DNA from 4 places in the Desulfitobacterium dichloroeliminans LMG P-21439 genome. Region 1 is predicted to be linked to each of the others. Evidence: riboswitches for the same ligand, from Rfam matches in the RefSeq annotation. Region 1 holds a riboswitch; each other region holds the start of a gene.
The links. A riboswitch is a leader RNA that binds a small molecule or an ion and turns the genes downstream of it on or off. The one in region 1 is predicted to bind cyclic di-GMP.
Positions count from the first base shown of each region.

Region 2: another riboswitch for cyclic di-GMP. It lies ahead of DESDI_RS03995 (HD-GYP domain-containing protein); the one in region 1 lies ahead of DESDI_RS06740 (hypothetical protein).
Region 3: another riboswitch for cyclic di-GMP. It lies ahead of DESDI_RS11335 (Na+/H+ antiporter NhaA); the one in region 1 lies ahead of DESDI_RS06740 (hypothetical protein).
Region 4: another riboswitch for cyclic di-GMP. It lies ahead of DESDI_RS08495 (sigma factor-like helix-turn-helix DNA-binding protein); the one in region 1 lies ahead of DESDI_RS06740 (hypothetical protein).

Region 1 is NC_019903.1:1,415,377-1,419,688, reverse strand. Features, by position in the region: gene DESDI_RS18045 (SHOCT domain-containing protein) at 1-147, opposite strand, end outside; gene DESDI_RS06750 (recombinase family protein) at 167-871, opposite strand; gene DESDI_RS06745 (sigma factor-like helix-turn-helix DNA-binding protein) at 1,432-1,848, opposite strand; gene DESDI_RS06740 (hypothetical protein) at 2,154-2,363, opposite strand; cyclic di-GMP riboswitch class I at 2,436-2,523, opposite strand; gene DESDI_RS06735 (helix-turn-helix domain-containing protein) at 2,760-3,176, shown strand; gene DESDI_RS06730 (ImmA/IrrE family metallo-endopeptidase) at 3,227-3,739, shown strand; gene DESDI_RS06725 (hypothetical protein) at 3,767-4,000, shown strand.
Region 2 is NC_019903.1:861,220-865,531, reverse strand. Features, by position in the region: gene DESDI_RS04010 (helix-turn-helix domain-containing protein) at 1-37, shown strand, start outside; gene DESDI_RS04005 (helix-turn-helix domain-containing protein) at 79-624, shown strand; gene fdhD (formate dehydrogenase accessory sulfurtransferase FdhD) at 631-1,449, opposite strand; cyclic di-GMP riboswitch class I at 1,646-1,731, shown strand; gene DESDI_RS03995 (HD-GYP domain-containing protein) at 1,839-2,900, shown strand; gene DESDI_RS03990 (CGCGG family putative rSAM-modified RiPP protein) at 2,964-3,233, opposite strand; gene DESDI_RS03985 (2-isopropylmalate synthase) at 3,366-4,312, opposite strand, start outside.
Region 3 is NC_019903.1:2,403,438-2,407,749, reverse strand. Features, by position in the region: gene DESDI_RS11345 (BaiN/RdsA family NAD(P)/FAD-dependent oxidoreductase) at 1-1,075, shown strand, start outside; gene DESDI_RS11340 (hypothetical protein) at 1,249-1,818, shown strand; cyclic di-GMP riboswitch class I at 1,944-2,029, shown strand; gene DESDI_RS11335 (Na+/H+ antiporter NhaA) at 2,171-3,340, shown strand; gene DESDI_RS11330 (HutP family protein) at 3,726-4,163, shown strand; gene aroH (chorismate mutase) at 4,179-4,312, shown strand, end outside.
Region 4 is NC_019903.1:1,788,228-1,792,539, reverse strand. Features, by position in the region: gene DESDI_RS08510 (recombinase family protein) at 1-384, opposite strand, end outside; gene DESDI_RS08505 (hypothetical protein) at 488-868, opposite strand; gene DESDI_RS08495 (sigma factor-like helix-turn-helix DNA-binding protein) at 1,422-1,871, opposite strand; cyclic di-GMP riboswitch class I at 2,256-2,350, opposite strand; gene DESDI_RS08490 (AbrB/MazE/SpoVT family DNA-binding domain-containing protein) at 2,606-2,848, opposite strand; gene DESDI_RS08480 (hypothetical protein) at 3,448-3,651, opposite strand; gene DESDI_RS08475 (helix-turn-helix domain-containing protein) at 3,813-4,160, shown strand; gene DESDI_RS08470 (helix-turn-helix domain-containing protein) at 4,230-4,312, opposite strand, start outside.

The DNA of each region.
Region 1 (4,312 bases):
GGAAAGCTCCGGCGTGAAGGTTTGGCGGTTCAATTCATCTATTTTTTTGTACTCGGCAGGGGAGATAAGACCGTTACGGAGCATGATATCCAACAGCTTTACCGCTACCTTATACTTCACTTCGTTGGCTGCCTGATTTTTTGACATATTGCTCGCCCTCCCTTCATCACAAAGAAAGGGAAGGGCTTCGATAATCTAATTGGATTTGACCCTCCAACGGCGAATAAAGCTCCACGCCCAGCTGATCCAGACCTCTTAGGAACTCCAGCAATTTTGCCGTATCCCGCCCCAGGCGGTCAACCTTCTTTACAAGCAATACATCCATTCTGCCATCACCGGCAGCCTTCATGACCTCTGCAAGACCGGGGCGGTCAGAATCTAGACCGCTTCCTATATCCTCAGATTCGCCAACGACTATAAATCCCATCTGCTCGGCGTAATCCGTGAGCTCCCTTTTCTGCCCTTTCAATACACCGTGGGTATCCTCCGGTGCATCGATTCTGCAGTAAATCCATGCTCGCTTCTGGCTTCCATGACTTAGAAATTCAAGAGCTTCATCAATACTCACAATCGGAATACTGAGAGGCTCCTTATCGCCCAGCTGCATCGGTACCAGCTCTTTCGTGATCTCCTGCAGAAGCTTCTGATCCGGGCAGCGGTTAATAAATTCTCCGAAGGTATCCAGCACCAGTCTGTCGAGCATATCCGTCAGAATCATCTTGTCCGCATGTTCCTTTTTCAGGATGATAAAGCTTGCAATGCCGGACGGGGATTTCTCAAAATAGAATTCCTGACATTCTCCGTCAAGACCGTATACATATCCGATAATTAAATCCTTCTTCAGTAATTGTGACAATGCTTCTCTTTCCATTTCGTTTTCCTCCCTGATATGTTGAATTTAATCTCAGAAGGATACGGCAGGACGAAAAAGCCCATCCTGCCGCATAGTTTCTGAGATCAAAAATGATCTGCTTGTTCTTCATTACGAATTTGCCGCTTCTATTCGACACTACTTCCCGAAGCGAAAAAGCCTTTCGGCTTATAGGGCGACAGCATAGATGGTTTGCCGGTTAAGCAAACTCCATAGGAATTTAACCTCTCCCAGGATCTCTGGAAGCCGCCCCCATTGCGATGTCTGTGGCTAGGCGGAAGTAGCATTATAACTGTCCATTTCATTGCGAAACAGTCCACCATAGACTGTTTTATGACCGGGCGTTCCCGCTCGTCACCTTCGATGCCATCGGTTCGACGGATAAAATTTATCCGCAGGCAGTCTTGGCGCGCCCATCAACGTCGCTGCCGCTTTTCACACAGCTGGACAGCTCATGTATTTATGCTGTCGGATATAAAATTTTTAAAGAGCAACAGGGGAATAAAAAAATCCCCTCACTTCTTTAGGGAAAAAAGTGAGGGGGTGCACGGAAAAACTTTTTATTTTTCCATCATTTTTTTTAGTTTCTTAAGAATCCTGCCCTTGCGGTCATGTATTGTCATCGCTGGAATACCGGTTTCCTTTGACAGCTGACGCTCGCTTTTACCCTGAAGATATAGCTCTGCGATGAGCATTCTTTCAGATTCATCTAACATTTCGACGCATTGGCGCAGCTTTACGATCAACATCTCGGTTATGATCTTATCCTCCATGGAATCTTCTGCAGCAGAGATTATGTATTCTACGGAGATACCTCTCTCTCTGCAACCTTCAATCGAGATGTTGTTTACCTCCGCCAGCTTGTCCAGGTACTTTTCCCTGTCACGGCATTGGTAATAGGCTTTATAGACCTCTTTGGTCACAGAGATTCGCTTGCCCCTGACGAGCAAGGAATAATTTTTATCATAGTTATCCATGAGCTTGTCCTCCATTTCGTGAATTTGAAAATCTGGAAATGAAGAACAAGCGGAGGAGAACGGCAGCGAGCTGCCATTATGAAATTGCAAAAAATATAAGCCACTTGTTTAGCTCCTTTCTGGGGAGCCAAAACGAGCAGCTTTTGAATGCAAAAACCGGCCGAGCCTGACGCATAGCAATAGTGCTACTCGTCAGGCCCGGCCGGCATCTTTATAATCACTCCGCTTTTATAAGGGGAGGATAGCGTCAAGCGCTGGAATCGAATATATAATATTTATTTTATTTGGCTGGAGTCTACCCTATATTAAGGAGTCCGAGACTTGTTTATCTTATAAACCTCGCTATTTTCCAGCATGATTGAAACCTGAGATTTGCACAGGTGGCATTTCAAGCTGAGAACATCGCTTTCGGCCTCACTCGTTTCAGCCACCAAGGCTAACGCCTCAGCATTTCCGCTGTAATCAGCAATTCGACGTCCGCAATTCGGACATTTGAGTTTAATCTTTTTGACCATCTCGTACCCTCCTACATTATTTTCTCTATCAACACAAACGCCTGCTCTAAAAAAGGGCAGGCATTCGCACAAATCGGCAGCTAGGCTGTCATGGCGCAACAAACGCTTTAGACCCTCGGCTTTGCGTCCCTGCCTTTTGGCAGGTTTGCCCTTTACTAAATATTTTGCTGTCAGAGTAATTAAAGCCGTCTTGCTTCTTTGCAGACGGTCGCTTTTAGGTAATCCTTTAAGGTTCAATTCGTTGGTACCACTGCAAAAATGCTTCTTGACACCATGTGCAACATAGATTATGATAAATATGCAGGTTATCTTCATATTTGAATTATATGAAATTAAGTTGCACTTGTCAATAGGTGGTAAGAATATTATCTGCTTAAACATAGGAGGGCGGTCAGCATGAAATTCGGAGAAAAAATAAAAAATGCCCGCGTCGCAAAAGGCATGACGCAGGCGGAACTGGCGAAGGCGGTTGGGGTATCCCTCCGCACGATGGTCAGCTATGAAAACGGAGATTGCTATCCTAAGAAGCGCGAGGTATATGGGAAGCTGGCTTCAGCTTTAGGCGTTGATGTGAATTATCTGCTGACCGAAAATGAGGAGTTTATAAACGCTGCCGGAGAAAAATACGGCTACCGTGGAAAGAAATATGCTCAGCAGCTCGTCACTGAAGTCAGCGGCCTTTTTGCCGGCGGCGATATGGACGACGAGGACTTGGACGCCGTTATGAGAGCAATCACCGATGCTTATTGGATAGCCAAGGAGAAAAACAAAAAGTATACTCCTAAAAAGTACCGCAAAGCCGACAAGGCGTAGTCCGTTTTTTGGGACTGCTGCTGTGAAGAATTAGCATAGGGGTGATTTCATTGAACAAGACACATATTTATGAATCCGCTGAAAAATATGTCCGGCGTTTTGGAACGCGTAACCCTTTTGTTATAGCAGACAGGCTGGGCATTGAGGTTCTGTTCCGCAATGACTTTACAAAGCTGAAGGGGCTTTACCGCGTAATTCAGCGGAACCGCTTCATTTTCATAAATAATAAACTACCTGAACAGGTGCAGACTCTGGTATGTGGCCATGAACTTGGACATGACGCACATCATCGTAATCTCGCTGATGACAGCCCGTTCCGTGAATATGTTCTTTATTCCATGAATACACGTCCTGAGTATGAAGCCAATTTGTTTGCGGCTTCACTGCTTTTTCCTGATAATGAGGTTCATGAGTATGCCCGTGAAGGCTATGATGTTGTCCAGATCGCAGCGATGATGAACACAGATATTAATCTCATGCTAATAAAGATGGGAGATATGAACTCCAGAGGCTACTCGTTCAATACAGCATACACCCCACGTTCAGATTTCTTGGGAAGATAACTGGTCTTTCCGAGGAGGAATGCATACATGGCTGATACTAAGGTTTATGTGCCTGTAATGACCGCTTTTGATAAGGACGGTATATTATTACCGCTCGAACTGACTTGGGAGGGCGGCTCTACATATCTCATTGACCGGGTTATTCACATCCGACCTGCGGCGGAAATGAAAGCCGGAGGGCAGGGCGACCGGTATACGATCAGCGTAAATGGACAACAGGGTTATTTGTTTTTCCAGAGAAATGCCTCAATTCGACAATAATATAGGACGCTGTTTTTTAACGGCGATTACGTATAAATTAACATAAAGCCCCTCTTACATTGGCAGCTAGGCTTCTTGTTGCTAGCTGATACAGTAGCAGATGATCCATTCTTGAATTAAAGAGCAAAAACGCTATACTCCAAAATTTAATACTCCAAGTTTAAAGCATTTCCAATCTGGCTCAAAAATCAGAGCAGAAAATGGCCGTTTTCGTCTAGGTGCATAAAAAACCTAAATGCCTTCACGCGGGGCTAAATATCGACAGTCGCAAAGCAGAAAGGTTTATAAACCGGAGAAGCCTGTCGAAAGAAA
Region 2 (4,312 bases), 550 kb from region 1:
ATTCTTTGTGGCAACGACCCCACCTGAAGTTTTTTAAGCCCTACACCCTACATATCTAAACTAGGGAGGCGATTATTCTTGATTGAAGTCGGTGAATCCATTCGTGCCATTCGCAAAAGGCTCAATCTCACAACTACTCAATTAGCACAGCAATTGGAGTTAAGCAATGGCTATATCAGCCTCATTGAGAGGGATATCGTTAGCCCTTCCTTGACTACTCTTAAAAAAATCGCTCTAATCTTGAATGTTCCTGTCGAGTCCTTCTTTCTCGATCCAAACTCCGAAGTGGTCTATAGTCATCTGAAAATGCATGAGCAAGAATATCTGCATTCTGAAAATAAAAATTGGCGCCTACTCATCAATCCATCGCCTACGGACCAGATAGGAGCCTATTGTGTGGATATGTCCGATCTGGATAAAAAAATTTACTCACATGAGGGAGTCGAATTGCTCTATGTTTTAGAAGGAGAAAGTCCCATCAATGTGGGAAAAGAGGACTACACCCTTAAAGCAGGGGACGCTTTATATTTCGATGCCTCGATTCTCCATTGGGATGCCAAAGACGTTAAGCTCCCGCGTAAACTCATTGTCGTGACGACTCCACCAGAAAAATTCCATTTTTAACTCTACCTACACCTCAAACGTGGTCTCTGCTTCGGCAACGAGAACCCGCTCCCGGTGGGTATAGACATTCATACAGTTTTTGCGGGCAAAGCCGATGACTGTAATGCCCAACTCTTCAGCCAATCGCAGAGCGAGGTCCGTAGGTGCGGATACCCCGACCAGAATAGGGCAGCCCATCTTCGCTGTCTTAATCACAATTTCTGAGGAGATGCGACCACTAAAAACAATGATTTTTTGAGAAAGATTAACCTTCTCCAAAAAAGCTTGGCCATATAGTTTATCAAGCACATTATGCCGTCCAATATCGACAGCCTGATAATCTAACTTCCCTTCGGATGCTAAGGCCCCGCCGTGGACTCCTCCGGTAAGATGAAAAAGCTCTGAGCCCTCTTCCAACAGATTAATATACTCGCTCACTTTTTGAACAGGGATCTTTAATTGACTCTCAACCTTCTGGGCAAGTCGGGCATCGTTGGCAAAGTAAAAGGTGCTTTTGCCCTTGCCACAGCAGGAAGTGATATAGCGTTTCAGAAAGAGATCCTCACTTAAAGTACGTTCTGAACTAGTCTCCACCCAAACTAAACCCTGCCGCTGATCAAAGGTGATCTTCTTAATCTCATCGAGATGATTAATAATACCTTCCGAACAAAGAAAGCCCACGGCCAATTCCTTTCCTTGGCTGGGGGTGCAGACCATGGTCGCGAACTCTTTTCCATTGATATAGATGGTGAGGGCCTTTTCCACTGCAATATGCACATGCGCTTCACACTGATCTGTTCCCACTATCTTGACAACCTGAGTTTTGTTTGAATTCCCCTGATCCATAAAAAGCCCCCTCCCGATCCCAAAGATAGATAACGTTCTGATAATTCTAACATAAATAAATACAGATTCAAAGATGGCCCAAACTATCGCCAAGCACCATTAAATTCGAGTAAATTCATGATAGCTCCTTGTCCAGAGGAAATTTAGCAATTATAATGGATATACATATGCGCAAGCAGGAAATTGAAAACATAAAGATCGACAATAGCAAACTTGGTGAAAGCCAAGGACGCAAAGCTATGGGTCTTCCAGGAAACACCTGATGATTGCCAAGCTACCGAACACTTAAACTTTGAAATTGTCGCCAAATTATGGCGATTTTTCATTTTGCACACGGGTTAATCCGGGTTTAGAATTGCTTCGAAAAGGATTTTGAAAGGAAGATAAAATTGCGCCAGGTAAGTACTCATCGACTTCAAGAAGGAGATATTCTGGGTCGTACCATATATACCAATGATGGACGAGTTTTGTTAGGAAAAGGAATGGCACTTTCTGCCTCATATATTAATCGTTTAAATAAACTTGGCATCAGCATTGTCTACATTGACGATGAAGTAAGTAAAGATATCGTGATCGAAGATGTCATTTCCGAAGAGCATCGTCGCGAAGCCATGTCCTCCCTAGACAACGCGGTACAAGCGGTTAAAGTCGGCAAGGACTTTGATGGCTTTACGGCCAAAAAATCGATTGATAATATTATTCAGGATATCCTTTTCCAGAAAGATATCTTTATCGGTTTAACCGATATGCGAACCTATGATAATCATGTCTTTGCTCATTCTGTCAATGTCTGCGTTCTCTCAACTGTGCTCGGAAAAGCCCTCAAGCTAGACCACGAAAGCCTGCAAGGACTAGCGATTGGCGCCTTATTCCATGATATTGGCACGGTAAAGCTACCCAAGGAGCTCCTCAAGAAGCGGACGCCCTTTACCCCAGCAGAAGCAGAGCTCTACAAAACTCACGCCAACCATGGCTTTGATATCCTGCGCACCAAGCGCGAGTTGAATTTGCTCAGTGCCCATATCGCCTTTCAACATCATGAGTATTTTAATGGCAGCGGCTATCCCCGAAAATTAGAGGGCGATTCCGTCCATCACTGGGCCCAGATTGTTGGCATCGCAAACTTTTATGATAACCTGGTCAATGACGGCCCCGGCCATACCCATATCGCACCGTATGAAGCTTGCGAGATTTTGATGGGTAGCTCCGATAAATTCTTCCCTAGGGATTTAATCATTACCTTTCTTAAACATATTGCCGCTTACCCGACCGGTTGTACCGTTAAATTAAGCACCGGCGAAATCGGCATCGTTGTGGATCAGAATAAAAGCCTCCCCATGCGCCCCATCGTTAGGGTTGTGCTGGCTGATGAAGACTTCTCTAGTGCTCAGGCCAAGGAATACAATCTGGTGGAAGAACGCACCCTATTTATTGATTCCATTCTGGAGTAAGTATAAAGGCGACCTTATCCTACTTTTGCAGTAAGATAAGGTCGTCTTCTTGTCGTTAATCCCCTACTTCTCAGATAGCTTCCAGACACGCAGTACATAGCCACCGCAGCCGCATTGATCGATGAATTGGTACTTGATACGCTCCCCAAACCGTTGGTCCAGTAGTTCGGTCAAGTAATCGGCCGGATTGCCAAAGGTGGCCGGTGTCACAACGTTGACATAATAGCCCACTCCTGTATCAGCTACTGCCTCTAGAGCATCCTTAATGACAAGGTCACGATCATTTGCATAATCATCATGTTCCAGTCCTACCGAATAGTTCATGTTCTTCATCATTATCCCATCCTTACCTTGAGTCCCGCTTTACTGCCAAACTCTATACTTCATATTAAGAAGGATACCATGAACTGATTGGGAGAAATGTGTTTCAAATCATAGTTTGATATTTAATCTCATGGTCCGAAGTTAAATCGCCTTTTTCATGGTATTGATGGCACTAAATAAGGCTTTCACTGAGGAAGTGAAAATATCCATGTGGATTCCGCAGCCCCAGTGCATCGCACCATCGGGACCGGTAATGCCGACATAGGAAACCGCTTGGGATTTGGAGCCTACCTCCAGTGCATGCTCTTTATAGTTAAGGTTGGAGTAGGATAACCCCAGTTGGCTCTGGAGGGCATTGCTGATTGCGTCGAGACGTCCCTCTCCTTTTCCCGATAACTCCAGTGTTTCATTATTGTAACGTATGGTGACGGTAGTGTGGAAATCTTCCTGGCCGTTGAACCGGAAATTGACCAGTTCAACTGGATTGTCAATATTGACATATTCCTTGACGAAAATATCTTTAATTTCTACGGGCATCAGCTCTTTGTGCAGCTGATCTGAGACATTCTTCACCTTATAACCGAAGTCCTCACGCATCTTAGCCGGCAAATCAAAAGCATAATGCTGTTCCAGCAGGAAGGCAATGCCCCCCTTACCGGATTGACTATTGATACGGATGACATCTCCCTCATACTCCCGGCCAATGTCCTGAGGGTCGATGAGCAGATAAGGCACAGTCCAGTTGTTGCAGTCGCGTTCTTCCCGATATTTCATTCCTTTGGTAATGGCATCTTGATGGGAGCCGGAGAACGCTGCAAAAACCAGCTTGCCTCCATAGGGTTGACGTTCGTGGACTTTCATTCCGGTTAGCTTTTCATAGCCAGCAGTAATATCCAGCATATTTTCAAAGTTCAAGCCGGGGTCCACTCCATGGGAAAACATATTGAGGGCTAAGGTAACGATATCCACATTACCCGTACGCTCCCCATTCCCGAACAGGGTCCCTTCGATGCGCTGTCCACCGGCCAGCAAGCCCAACTCAGCATCAGCTACCGCAGTGCCTCGGTCATTATGAGGATGGAGGGAAA
Region 3 (4,312 bases), 990 kb from region 1:
TTATCCTGGTAATGGTCGTTTTCTGCATGGGATTTTACGAGAATTTGATAACGTTAGACTCCGCGAATTTTTTGCGTATTATGGTGTTGAGACCAAGGTAGAGCGGGGAGGGCGGGTTTTTCCTCTTTCCGATGATGCGGAGCAAATTGTCGAAGCCCTACTTAAATACATCATGGACGCTGGAGTGGAACTGGCAACTGAACAGACGGTAGAGGAGGTTCTCCTTCAAGAAGGCGAAGTCCGCGGGGTTCGTTTAAGCAATGGAAAGATTATTGAAGGAAAGTCCGTAATCATCTGCACTGGGGGAGGATCCTATCCGGCGACTGGCTCCAATGGAGACGGGTATCGAATGGCTCGAAAACTAGGACACAAGGTTATCACACCAAGACCATCGCTTGTTCCGATGAGGACTTATGAAGACTGGGTGACGCAAGTTCAAGGACTTGCCCTAAGGAATGTGGAAGCATCCTTATGGTATGGAGAGAAAAAGCAAAAGACAGAATTTGGCGAAATGCTCTTTACTCATTTTGGGGTGTCCGGTCCTATCATTCTTACTCTAAGCCGTTGGGCGGGGGAGGCCTTAGCCAAAGGAAATAAAGTTCAATTAACAATTAACCTCAAACCGGCACTGACTTCGGAGCAGCTGGATCAGAGGGTCCAACGAGATTTCAAAAAGTTTTTAAATAAGCAGTTCAAGAATTCCTTAGATGAAATGCTCCCCAAGAGTTTGATTCCTGTGATCATTCAGTTGTCTGAAATTCCTCCCGAACGAGCGGTTAATAGTATTAGTCGTGAGGAAAGAAAGCGCCTGGTGCAGTTATTGCAAGTACTCCCTTTAACTATTACGGAAACTTTGCCCTTAGCCGCAGCAATCGTAACAGCTGGGGGAGTGGATGTTAAGGAGATCGACCCAAAAACAATGGCTTCAAAGAAAGTTCAGGGAATTTTTTGGGCTGGAGAAGTGGTGGATGTGGATGGAGTGACTGGAGGATACAACCTGCAAGCTGCTTTTGCCATGGGCTATCGAGCCGGGCGAGCAGCGGGTGAATATGTTTTGACCTATCAGAATGCATAACATTCACAGTGCGCAACATTCACGGTGAATAACGGCGAACAGCGAATTCGTATTCAGGGATGAGTGAAATCTAAAGGAAACAGTGTCTCCACGCTATTTTTATAGAATAAACGAGTTGTTATATCATGTCTTAGTTCAATGTTCGACGCATACACTAGTGAAGAGGTGAAGTTATGCGTCGTTTGAGTTTTTTTAGCAGGAATAAGAAACGTGGAAGAATCAATACCCGCTCTTGGGGGAGAGTGTCGAGTAACATAGGCTCTAGAAAAAGTTCTTCCTTTGGTTTTCAGAAGTTAGAACAGGTTATTGTTCGTGCAGTGGTGCTCTTGACGGTGCTCTTGGTTGTGGTTCAGATGGGACTAGGGTTGGCAAAGGATCCCGTTGATTATTACATTTCAATAGCTCAAGATGTAGAGGCACCCTCCATAAGCAGTACCCCGGTATCAAGTACGATAACACCGGACTTGATACTGGAAACAGTTCCTCACACATCGCAAATAACTCTCAAAGCCGTTCCAGCGGCACCGGTTCGTGTGATTCAAAATGGAAAAGTACTAGGAACATTAGCACGGGGAGAATTGGCGATCTCTGCTCAAACAGGAACACTACAATTAGATGGAACCAATGTGTCAGCCATTGTTCGGGTGCAGGTCATACAGAAAGCTCCAGAGTTTGTTGATCCACGATTGAATCAGGTCGTTATCGTAGAAAGGAATATCCAAACTTTAAGAGTTGGGCGCTAAAGTATGAGTAGGTTAATGTGCATAGCTGTGGGTTGAAAATTTAATGATAAAATATGTTGAATTTTGTTGCCTACAGTAGTTTCTTTGTGCTATACTCGGGTAAATTACGATAATTAAACATCTTATAATGGTTGGGGCAAACTTTGCGAAAGCACAGGACGCTAAAGCTATGGATCTAAGGTCGACAGACTAGGATCGCCAGGCTACAAGTGTTTAAGAACTTCTTAGGGGAGAGTGGTTCCTTTTTGGACTACTCTTTTTTTGTGTCTTTTTTGAAGGGAGGCTGTAGAAAAACGACTGTATGAGTCCGTGGATTATTTTCCATACTATTAACATTTGAGGGGGAGATTTGATGAGTACGCAGAAAAAGACCATTAATTTCTTGCAAGAGTTTTCAATACCATTAATTCTAGGTGTTTTTATCGCACTTGTCTGGGCTAATTTGGCCCCGGAGAATTACCACCATTTTGTGCACAATGAAATTATCGGGAAAATATCCCTTCATTTCTTTGTTAATGATATCTTTATGGTGTTCTTTTTTGCTATGGCTGCGATTGAGATTACCCAGAGCCTGCTGCCTGGAGGTAGTCTAAATCCAATTAAAAGAGCTATTAACCCATTAATGGCTACTGTAGGTGGAGTATTAGGCCCGGCGCTGGTATTTATTGGCCTAAATGCACTTATAGGTAGCCCTGAATTTGCTAAAGGATGGGGTATACCTACAGCCACCGATATAGCCTTAGCATGGCTGGTGGCAAGGATTGTGTTTGGGTCTCATCACGCTGCAGTATCCTTCTTGCTACTCTTAGCTATTGTTGATGATGGAATCGGCCTTATGATTATTGCCTTCTTTTACCCCGATCCAGCCAATCCTGTAGCCCCAATTTGGTTATTGCTTACGTTAGCGGGAATGCTTGTCGCTTATGGACTTAAACGCAAAAACGTCCAGAGCTACTGGCCCTATATCATCTTTGGGGGAGCGTTGAGCTGGACCGGGCTTTATCTAGCTCATGTCCATCCAGCACTTGCGCTGGTATTCATCGTTCCCTTCTTGCCTCACGCTCCTAGAGAGGAGTTTGGCTTATTTGAGGATGACCCCAAGGATCATTCTACTCTGAAGACATTCGAGCATGAGTGGAAGATTTTCGTAGACTTCGGTCTTCTGCTATTCGGATTAACCAATGCAGGGGTAGAGTTCTCAGGAATCAGTACCCTCACATGGCTCGTTTTCATCGCTCTCATAGGAGGTAAAACTATCGGGATATTCCTAATGGGAGCTTTGGCTACAGCTATCGGCTTTCCATTTCCTAAAGGCATGGGGTATAAAGAGCTCTTTGTGGCAGGGGTAATAGCGGCTATGGGACTTACTGTTGCGTTATTTGTCTCAGGTGTGGCCTTTGTCGATCCGGGTCTGCAGGGTGCAGCGAAGATGGGAGCTCTTTTCAGTGCAATTGCGGCAGTTATTGCTATTATTGCAGGTAAGATGCTAAGAATTAAGAAAGTAAAAGACACTCAGAGTTAATGATGTCACCACCCAGTGGTTTGAAGCAGGTCGTCTGGAAAGATTGGACCTGCTTTTTCTTTTGCATCTTTAAGTAGCAGGTCCGGATTATTCGATTGAGTTAATGATTAGGGATTGAAAATTGATCTGATACATCATATAATATAATTTAATATCTTGATAGATATTCTATGTAGAGCATACATAGTGTAGGACGGTTGGGCACTTCGATGTTTTTGTCCCTTAATTTCATAGAGGAAGGATGGTAGGACGGTGAATTAGAGATTAGACACCGTAGGTGTCTTTTTTATTATCTTTTTTAGAGAATGTACTATGTCTGAAATCACTTAGTGTAGTACTATTAAGGTTGGGTTAAGATAATCAAGGGGACCCCTTTGTGAAAGGAATGAATAGAGTGGTAGCTGAGAGTAAGAAAATTGCTATGGCGGCTTTGCGCATGGCCATGACAGAAAGCCGGGAAGAAGAAGCTCACTTAAAGGAAGGATTCGGCCGGCATGGAATCCATACAGTAGCAGTGGATTATGGTGGCGAATATCTTACCGCTATTAAGAAAATCGTAGAAAGAGCCATTGTCTCTGCAAAAAGAGAAGGAGTCATTAAAGAAACTCATGGGGACGAAGGGGCTGTAGCCGGCGCAACTCGGGAAGCACTAAGTCAGATTATGCCGAAAGCCATGGGTCTCAATATCGGCGGAAAAATTGGAATTGCTCGAAGAGACGAACACCTATCGGTAGCAGTCTTCTTTGGAGTAGGACTATTGCATCTCGATGAGGTAGCAGTGGGACTTGGGCACAGAGCTGTCCCCGGAGAAACCAATGCTTAAAGGAGAATGATTAATATGGCCGGTATGCGTGGTATACGTGGCGCAATAACGATACAAGAAAATGATGCAGAACAAATACGTCAAGCAACTCATGAGCTCCTAGAGGAAATAGTAAGGCGGAATTCATTAGCCCCAGCGGATATTGTTAG
Region 4 (4,312 bases), 370 kb from region 1:
TTCTAAGCTCATAACAAGCTCATGGTACAGTTCATCAAATTGGGCAAATCTGATTTCGCCTTCCATCGGGGAGTAAAGCCGGATACCCAGTTGGTCGAGTCCCCGGAGAAACTCCAGTATTCTCACCATGTCCCGTCCCAGGCGGTCAAGCCTTTTTACCAGCAGTACATCCATTTTTCCGTCCCCGGCGGCTTTCATTACCTCCAGAAGGCCGGTGCGGTTAAAATCCAATCCGCTGCCGAGATCCTCGGAGCTTCCGGTTACCGCAAAGCCCATCTGCTCCGCATAATCAAAAAGCTCTTTTTTCTGGCTTTTTAAGCTGCCGTGTGCATCTTCGGGCGCATCAATCCGGCTGTAAGTCCATGCGCGTTTCTGTTCTTTCATGTATAACCCTCCGTTTCTGTTTTCCTGAGATAAGCAGGCGGCAGGAATTACTCTCCTGCCGCCTGCTAAAAACTAACTTTCTAGCTTTAGAGAATAACCCATGCTATAGCATCCGGAATTCGGTTTTAATCACGTTCTGTTCTTCTTCGTCCCAAAAGGTCTGAACTTCTTCTTCACCGGCAACCGGGATACTCACCGGATCTTTATCGCCCATCTGCATGGGTACAAGATCTTTTAAGATTTTCTGCAGAAGTTCCTGATTCGGGCAGCGGTTAATAAATTCGCCAAAGGTATTCAGTACAAGCCTATCAAGCCTATCCGTCAAAATCATTTTGTTTGCATGCTCTTTATGCAGCATTATAAAATTAGCAATGTTGGATGGAGAATTTTCGAAATAGTAAACCTGCTCGTTTCCGTCATATCTATACACATGTCCGACGATTAGATCCTTGCTTAACAGTTCTGCTAATACTTCTTTTTCCAATCTGCTTTCCCCCTTGCTTATTTTGAATTTAATCTCACAAGGACGCTGCAGGACAAAATTGTCCTGCAGCGTAGTTTCTGAGATCAAAAGATCTGCTTATTCTTCATTCGCACGCTTTTACTCGACACTACTTCCCAAAGCGTAAAGAGTCATAAAACTCTTATAGGGCAACAGCTTAAACGGTTTGTGGTCGGCAAACCTCATAGGAATTTCACCTCTCCCAGGATCTCTGCGAGCCGCCCCCATTGCTTGAGTCTGTGGCTGGACGGAAGTAGCATTGTCACTGTCCATTTCATTGCGAAACAGTCCACCATAGACTGTTTTATGACCGGGCTTTGCCGCTCGTCACCTTCGATGCCATCGGTTCGACAGATGTCTGTCACCCATCTGCAGGCAGTCTTGGCGCGCCCGTCAATGTCGCTGCCGCTCATCACGGCTGGACAGCTCATGTATTTAAGCTGCCGGATATGATATTTTCAAGGAGCAAAAGGGAGAATAGAAAAACCCCCTCACTTACTTCCACGTTGAGCAAGGGGGTTGAACGGAAAAATTTTTAAATTTTCATAAGTTTTTTTAGCTTGCCGAGAATTTTAACTTTTCTGTCATGAATCGTCATCTGTGGGACTCCGGTTTGCCTTGCCAGTTGATGCTCGCTCTTGCTCCTGAAAAACAGCTCGGTGATCAGCTCCTGTTCTTCCGTTGAGAGCAACTTAAGACAGTCCAGCATTTTCTCAATCAGCACAGCCTTCACAGCGGCATCATCCACGCCTTCAGCATCGGCGGCAAACTGCCTGTTTTCCTCCATGAGTCGTTCATAGGAGTCCTCCCGGCTGGGCAGGTATGTAACGGTTCCTTTGACGTAGTCAATCTTATGCCGTTCGATTTTCAGATCGAGCTGCTGGTATTCCATCTTGCGGTCGCTTTTTTCCAGTACCTCAATAATTTCGTCGCTCAAATCGGGATATTTCTCCCGATAATTTGTCTTTCTATTATATTTAGCCATAGGGCTTGTCCTCCATTTCTTGATGTTTGAAATCCTGAAATGAAGAACAAGCGGAGGAGAGCGGCAGCCTATTGAGTTCGATTTTTTATTTAGAGAACAGAAAAAGCCCGCAATTTGCCAATAGCAAATTACGGACTCTTTAATGTCGTCCGAATTACTTGTTAATTGATTTATGTATTGAGTCTTACGAAAGACAGGAATGTCTTTATTTCAAGCCCTTTATAGCTGCCTTTATCCTCATTTTGCCCTCCTTTTTATCCGGGCAAAATGTTTAAAAGACGGGATGACAAATAAAGCCACATTCACGGCATTTGAATTTATAAGTTGTGCCAAAAATAAAACCCTGCCTAAAAAAGGGCAGAGTTACGTTAAGAACACAATCAGTTCGGTAGCCAGGCTGTCATAGTACTACTGCAAGTAGCCCCTTAGACCCTGTGGCTTTGCGTCACTGCTTTTAAACAGTTTTGCCCTTGTCGCATGATTAACTTTTTCTTTGAAAAGTAATAAGACTGGCATCACTTCCTTAAAAGTTACGACCATAAAATTTATATTATTCCAATTAATTCCATTATACAATGATTAATTTCAAATATTTGTCATTTCATGTCGTTTAAATTGTTAAAAAATATTTATTAACTATTTTTTAATAAATTGACTCCATTATTAAAAACAATCCCAAAAAAACCGAGTGCGTTTTTGCACCCGGTTAAGTAGAGTTCTAAATTTTAATATCGTTAAGCTTTGTTTATGATCTCCTTGCATGATGTACAAACATGTTTATCCATCACATGGATAAGATTATCTTTACCCTTACAAAAAACACATCGTTCTGTTGCTTTATGTAAAACGATAGTTCCTTTTTCATTAGTACAAATATCAATTTCATCACCAGATTGAATGTCGAGGCTTGTCCTTAATTCAATCGGCAAGACAACCCTACCAAGCTCGTCTATTTTTCTTGTAGTAATCACTTTCATAATCGTTTCTCCTTATATCTATTTAAGCCGTTCTGATGCCTTATGACGGGTATGGTTATACCCGCTGAATTTTATGCTATATTTGTTTGCATAAAGTTTTTTCTTTGTATTCATCATTACAAACCGGATTGATCTTTGCCAGACTCGTATATATAGATTCTAGCTGCCAGATGCTGTTGCATTGACGATCCAGGCGTTTGCTTAGTCTCAATATCTCGTCAGAAGTATATGGCGGCCCTTTCTCAAAAAGAATTTTACCTTTTTTTCTACATCGCATAATAAGGTACCAATGCCACTCGATTCTGATTGCTAACATCTTCATACAGAGTTTTTTGTACATGAATATCACTCCCGTTACTAATACTAATAGAGGTAATGTAACTCTACTAGTATTAGTATATCATGGTTAATATGTCAATATCTGTCGAAAGAAAAATATATAGATAAAAATAATTCTTTTTATTTTTTATGTATTCTATGCTCTAAAATAACCAATCCAGCAAGCACTATAACCAGTATTCCGATCAGAGTGAAAATATAAATAGGGTCAGGCATTTTCCCATATTTACTGTAGTAATCAAGTACAAAATTCACATTTATCACTTCCTGCCGTTTTTATTTAAATGAATGATGTTCTCATCAAGGATGTTTACGCTCTGCCTAGACTGTTTCTGTTTGGATTCCTCATGCTGCTTTTCTCTATGCTTTTTTATTAAATTCACTATACCTGTTACAGCAAGAATGCCGGTTAAGACAGCCAAAGCTATCAGGTTGTCTCTTGGATTATCCGAATACCACATCATCGAATCTCGCCTCCTTTGGAAAAAAATGCATATATTCCAAGTATAGACAAAATTCATACCTCAGTCAAGGCTTATTAGTCATAATCTTAATAAATCTGACTAATATAACCTTGTCATTATCACCGCCACCATATAACTTCTATATGATGGGTGGTGATTTAATGAGTGATATTTCAAAAATTGTAGGTGACAGGATAAGGATTTTAAGATCTGAAAAAGGGTTGAGTCAAGAGGACCTGGCAGGAAAAGCAGGCATAGATTCCTCTCATTTAGGCAGATTGGAAAGAGGAGAAAGGAACCCTTCTTTAATTAGCTTAGATAAAATCCTTAAGGCCTTGGGAGTAACTTTCGAGGATCTGTTTAAATACATACAGCCGACTAACACGGAAACGGACAGTACCACAATGTCCCTGATAATAAACAAGCTTAATACCTTAAGTCTTGAAGACCAAAAACTGATTTTAAATCTTATCGACACGACGTTTCAGCTAATGAAGCATAAAGCCTAGCAGTTAAAAAAACTGTTAGGCTTGTTTTTTATGCGGCTCTATAAAGTTCTGTGTATCATCTGAACATAGTTATTTAGACTTTGCCTCTTTTATCAGTGTTTCCACAACTGAAAAAATTCTTCTCTGTTCATCCTGCGGCAAATTGCCGATTG